DNA from 2 places in the Psychrobacillus sp. MER TA 171 genome. Region 2 is predicted to be linked to the other one. Evidence: riboswitches for the same ligand, from Rfam matches in the RefSeq annotation. Region 2 holds a riboswitch; the other holds the start of a gene.
What was found. Region 2 has a riboswitch for cobalamin ahead of M3627_RS05520 (hypothetical protein). Riboswitches for the same ligand answer to the same signal wherever they lie in the genome.
Positions count from the first base shown of each region.

Region 1: linked by a shared signal. The riboswitch ahead of M3627_RS11365 (hypothetical protein) and the one ahead of M3627_RS05520 (hypothetical protein) in region 2 are both predicted to bind cobalamin.

Region 1 covers NZ_JAMAWN010000010.1:110,926-114,107, forward strand. The annotation lists gene M3627_RS11360 (MFS transporter) at 30-1,259, opposite strand; cobalamin riboswitch at 1,363-1,555, shown strand; gene M3627_RS11365 (hypothetical protein) at 1,783-2,001, shown strand; gene M3627_RS11370 (hypothetical protein) at 2,335-2,511, opposite strand; gene M3627_RS11375 (metal ABC transporter solute-binding protein, Zn/Mn family) at 2,803-3,182, shown strand, end outside.
Region 2 covers NZ_JAMAWN010000004.1:59,603-62,784, forward strand. The annotation lists gene M3627_RS05505 (GNAT family N-acetyltransferase) at 1-156, shown strand, start outside; gene M3627_RS05510 (GerW family sporulation protein) at 169-561, shown strand; gene M3627_RS05515 (VanZ family protein) at 603-1,076, opposite strand; cobalamin riboswitch at 1,189-1,378, shown strand; gene M3627_RS05520 (hypothetical protein) at 1,549-2,088, shown strand; gene M3627_RS05525 (ABC transporter substrate-binding protein) at 2,092-3,030, shown strand; gene M3627_RS05530 (HAAS signaling domain-containing protein) at 3,153-3,182, shown strand, end outside.

The DNA of each region.
Region 1 (3,182 bases), on a different contig from region 2:
ATAAGCTACTGCTTTTTTTCGAATTACCACTATTTCTGCACACCCTTCTTTAGAAGAGAACGGTAAAAAAATAGAACTGGACTTAAAATAAGCGCACTTACTATAATTGCAGTCTTAATAGTAAGGGTTGTGGCAATATACCCAATAACAGGTCCACCGCTTATTTGCCCAACTGCATCCACCTGCCCTTTTACAGAGAAAAATGTTGCCCGAGTAGAAGAGTCTGGTATGATTTTATTTAACCAAATGTCCTCTAATGGGGACATTACCTTCCGACTAACTTGGATTATTACATAGCAAATAAACAAACCAATAATATAGCTCGAAAATGCAAAGCCTATTAATGCTACCACTATACTGGAGCAACCAATAAAAAGAGCGATATATATTCGGTGCAATTCTTGATAAATCGTACTTTTATTTAAAAAGTGAAGCAACATATATGACAGCAGCACGACAACTAATTGAATTCCTCCAGTTAATAGCACCAGTCGTTCATTGGACAAGGTAGTTATTTCAGCCATTTCTAATAGATGAGGAAGCCACAGACGATCGAAACCTTCACTATAAAAACCTATAAACAGAGCGATTAGAAATAGCATACGAAGTATAAAGCTAGTTCTGGAGAAAAGAATGATTTTATCTAAGTTCTCCTTCATTGTCTCCCATGCACCAACTGTTTCGCTTCTTTTCAAAGGTTTAAAATGATTCTCTTGCATAAAGAATATTAGTAAAACAGCTAAACCAATCATACATAATCCTCCTACTATAATCGGTAGATGGATTAGGTAGGAGCCGATTAATACGCTTAACGGAATGGCAACTAATTGGCCAAGGTTACCAGCCTTAGCTCCTCTCATATATGCAGATGAGGCCTTTTCTTCTCCTATTTCATCAGCTATCCAGGCTTGCAATGACCCGCTAGTAAAGGTATACCCTATCCCCCATGCCACTTGAGCCAATAAAACCGTAATAAAAAAAGGAAACAAGCCCTCTAATAAAAAACCAACTCCTATTAGAAAGTAACCAATGATAACGGATAGCTTCCGGCTCTTTAAATCAGACACGATACTAGTTGGAATCTCAAAGAGAAATACGGTTATCTCCAACACAGTTCCCACTAAAACTAGTTGCAACGGATCCAGCTTAACAACGCTTACTTGATACAACAAACTGACTGTAAATATAAAAGTAAAAAATAATTGCGATAGAAAGCAAATATAAATATACAGCCGATATGGGTCCTTTAAACTACTCATTTACCTCACCTCTCCACTTGATTATAAAAAGAGAAGCAGTCCACGACTTATCCAAATTTGCTATATTGACTAACTTTTTTTATGTTATAGTGAAAGAACAATTAAATAATGTGTAGATTTAGGTGTTCTTTTAATTGCAAAAGAACTTAAAAGGGAAGTTCGGTGAAAGACCGACGCTGTCCCGCAACTGTAAATGTGAGCAATACTTTATAAACCACTGTATGTATGGATACTACGGGAAGGAAGGTAACGCGATGACCATGAGCCAGGAGACCTGCCTATTTCAAGTACACACCACGACCCTACGAGGATAGGAGGTGCTAAGTGTAACTATGACAAGCAAAGCTTGAAAATACTGCCGTACGAAAAGACATACTAAAATCCACTGGAGCGAACAGACTCCTTATTTAATCGTGGTTTTTATTTGTTTCCTAGCGTACTGACTATTAAATCATACTAACCAAGCATCCTCTTTTATAAAAAAGAGGATGCTTTTTATGTTAAAAACGAAAGGATTTTGGAAATGAGAAAAGAGATTTTTATGGAGCAATTTAAGCAAGTATTAATGACAAACCAGGTTGCAAGTACCTCGATATCTCTACAGTCTACCTTTGAGGAAATGAAAAAAGAAATTGAGCTTAACTCAGTATGGAGTATAGAAGAAAGAAATCTTTTTCTTCACCACTTAAATGTTGCACACCGTCAGATTAAACAAGAGATTGCTGGAATAGAGCAGGAATAAATAGAATACATATGTCAGTCAATTTCATAAATAGAGCTTTACCAATTAACACGAACCGTATTAATTGTAGCGACAGGCGGCGACTCCAGCGAGATGAGGGAGACAGATAAGACATCACAACCACGCGCGCAAGCGATGGGTGATGGCTTATCGCTCACCCCGCGAGAAAGCGTCGGGTTGGCGCGGAAATCAATTCTGCTTCTACACATATAAAAGCATATATAAATCACTGTTTTTACTAATTGTTCATGTTTGGCTTTTTAAAATAGAATTATGAAATTGACTCTTTTAAAAAAGCGAACCAATGACGTTAGTCATTTGGTTCGCTAATTCCTATAGATCTTGATAATCCCTTTGATATTTACCGCCATCTTTAACCTCTGAATGATACAAAGCCTTCAGAGCAAAGCTTTTTTCTAAATCATGCTCCTTCATTACTTCCTTTAATCTTTTAGCTAAATCAGGACTGAACTTAACAAGCTCTTCCATTTTAGATTTTGAATATTGCATTACATTACCTCCCCACTATCATTGTTTATACAGTATAGCACTTTGACATAAAGACATACGAAAATTTCAGTTTAGCCTAATTAAATTTCTACCACTCTAACTCATAAAAATAGACAATCACATTTTTTCCAATTTTGCATAAATTAATTTGACAATTCTAAAAAGATGAGTTAACCTAATGAACAAATGTTTCCTAAGGGAAAATAATTATCTTTTAAGAAATTTATATTTTTTTATTCTAAAAGTTTCCCTGAGGAAATAATTTATAACAAAGGAAAAGGAGTGTAGTAAATGAAAAAATTATTTTTATTATTTTTTGCTGTAGTTTTATTGGCTGGATGTAATGACCAAAACAATGGAAAGGCGGAAGCTGATAAACCACTAGTAGTTACAACTACAGGTCAGGTTGCTGATGCCGTAAAGACGATAGCCGGGGATATGGTAGAAGTTAAATCCTTGATGGGACCAGGAGTAGATCCACATCTTTATAAGGCGACTCAAGGAGACTTACAAATATTAGAGGATGCTGACATGATTTTTTATAACGGTCTAGAGCTTGAAGGAAAGATGAGCGACATTTTCGAGAAAATGAAGAAAGAAAAAACTGTTGTAGCAATTGGGGAGTCAGTCCCAAAAGAGAGACTATTAAATGATGAGGAGCATCCGGAATT
Region 2 (3,182 bases):
ATTGAAAAGATTAATCTCTCCGTAGTATCTAGTAATGAGTCTGCAAAAAATTTATACCTGCAGCTAGGATTTAAAGTATTTGGAACAGAAGAAATGGCTTTAAAGGAAAGAGATGTTTATTACGAGGAACATCATATGACCCTTATATTAAAATAAAGGAGAGATAGTATGGAGGAAAAGACAAGTAAACAAAAGGATAATACCAAGCTGCCTATGATACAAACACCAATACGTTCTATTTTTGAAAAGTTTTCTAGAGAAAAGGATGCTTCTTTAATATACGGGGACCCAATTATTATGGACAATAAACGGATTCTGCCAGTAGCCAAAGTGAACTACTTCGTAGGTGGAGGAGGAGGCGGTGGATTTACAGACGAGCAAAATGCTAGTGGTCAAGGAGAAGGAGCAGGTGGTGTATTTTCGATTAAACCAGTTGGAGTTTATGAAATCACCGAGGAAAATGTAAAATTCAAGCCTATACTTCCGATTAATCAATTACTTACTGTGTTCTCCATTATCACCTTAGGTCTTGCCTTCCTATTAAAGAAAAGTCGAAAATAAGTTCTTTAAATAGCTTAATAGAAAAACGCTACCTTTTAAATTTAGTGGGTAGCGTTTTTTCTATTCTTTAACCATTGAACAAGCGTTAGCAATAGCATGGCAAAAATTGCGCCACTTGTATCTAATAGAACATCCTGAAAGAGTGCAGATCGTCCACTCGTAAAGGATTGATGGAATTCATCTGCTGCTCCTAGAAAAAAGGTAATCAGTATGGCCAACAGCTTTCTGTACTTTTTTTTCGGTAAAGCAATATAAATGGCTAATCCAATCAAACCAAAATAAAAAAAGTGCGTTCCTTTTCTGATTAAAAATTCAACAAATGCATAGTAGCCACGTTCCTCGACAGAGACATAAAATCCCCAATATGGAATATGAAATAAAGACAAAAAGGATTCCAATGGCTTGTTGGGAAGCCAGTTTTTAAGCACAGCCTCTAAAGATTGCTGCTCGGAAGTTTGACCCGAAGCAATAAATACAAAGAGAATTAAAAGTAATAGTGGGATATATTTTTTCATATAAAAACAGTAGCATAAACTGAACAAGAAACAAACTAATTACTAGTTTTAACACTAGATAACCATTTCTATCCCAAAATGATACGCTATGGTACACTTACGATAAGTGAATAATTTATTGCAGGGAAAAGGTGCTGACTTGTCAGCTTAATTGGGAATTCGGTGAAAAACCGAAGCTGTATCCGCAACTGTAAATGCAGATGAAATAAGAAAAATACCACTGTCGGCTAGAAGTCGATGGGAAGGTTCTTAGAGTAAAATGATGCATGAGCCAGGAGACCAGCCTTTTCTTGAACGTATAAATACTCTTCGGAAGTTAAGGGGTTGTACGGCACGTGTCTATTTTTTCGATTGAATTTATAAAACGATAAATAGTATTGCGCCGCCCTTTTTGGGGTGGCGTTTTTTGTGCTGTAAGAGGTCGAGTATTGTATTGCATATGTTCACATTTACTAGGAAGGGAGGGGAAAAGGTGAAAAAGGACATGCGTTATATTTGTTATCCGTTTATGAGAGAGAAGCCTTCTACAGTAGACTTTGAGATTCGAACGGACTCACTGACGACACGTATCGGCTTGGCTGCTTCTTTAACAAAAGATATTCCAAGAGTATATGAGGACCTTATGTATTTGGCCCCGATGGCATACCACTTAAATGGGTCTGTCAGAGGGAAGCTCGCGATCCATGAAGAAGATTTACAAATCCTCAGCGATATGTACGATTCCTACGTAAGCGAAGTAGAAGGAAGAGTAGATATATTCGTACTTCCACAAGGTTCAACGGTTGCTTGTGAGTTGCACGTATGTCGAAGTGAAGCAAAAAAGTCGGTCAGAGCTTTACATAAAGTCTCTTTAGAAAGAGAAGTACCTGAGATTTTATTTGACTACACGCAGCTATTAGCAAATGTATTGTTTGCAATGGCGGTATATGTAAATAAGTATCATGGAGTTGACGAGATTCAATTTGTCAGTAAATCATATCCCATGAGAAAAAAGAAAGAATTGGGGGATTAACATATGAATAAACAATTAAGAAATTGGTTAGCGGTACTAATACTTTCTATCTTACTTGTAGGCTGCCAAGAGGCTGAAAAGAATACAGCTGTTGAAACAGATTCTGTACAAGAAGTAAAGGAATACACTGTAACGGACGATATGGGGAACGAAATTACATTTGAAGAAGTTCCCGACTCGGTTGTGTCTCTACAACCAAGCAACACAGAAATTCTATTTGCCCTTGGCGTGGGAGATAAAATAGTGGGAGCTACAGAGTATGATACCTATCCAGAAGAAGCACTGGAAATTGAAAGAATTTCCGATTCTATGAGCTTTAATGCAGAACGGATTTTAGAGATAAGCCCAGATGTAGTGATAGCGTATACCACCGGTTCTGAGGAAGAGCTTAAAGTGTTGGAAGATGCGGGTTTAGACGTTTTTGTCATTCAATCGGCACTGTCATTTGAAGACGTCTATGGTGATATTGAACAGTTGGCCGCAGTAATGGGAGTTGAGGATAAAGGAATAAACCTTGTTAACTCTATTAAAACTACTATTCAAAGTGTTGAGGACAAAGTATCGGGTGTAGCTAATCAGAAACAAGTTTATTTTGAGATAAGCCCCTCTCCTGAAATTTTTACAACTGGTAAAAATACGTTTCAACAAGAAGTTTTGAATAATGCTTCTGTTGTGAACATTTTTGGAGACCAAGAGGGATGGATTAAATTATCTGAGGAAGATGTCATTAAGAAAAATCCTCCGATTATCTTAACTACCGTAAATTATGTAGAAGATCCAATTGGTGAGATTAAGGCTCGTCCAGGCTGGAACCAGCTAGAGGCTGTACAAAACAACGCCATCTTCCAATTAGATTCGGACATAATGTCTCGCCCTGGTCCACGAATTGGTGAAGCTGTGGAACTAGTAGCCAAAACCGTTTATCCAGAATTATTTAAATAAAGTAAAGGATGGTCTCGTTTTGAGGAGGCCATCTTCTTTTATTTTAAAACAGGTACCTTGCAATGGATAATAGTGTTATGGTATAGTACTATTTAATGAATAGTACCGAGGAGGAGTTAGAAGTGACAGCAAACGTTTATATTGAGACATTA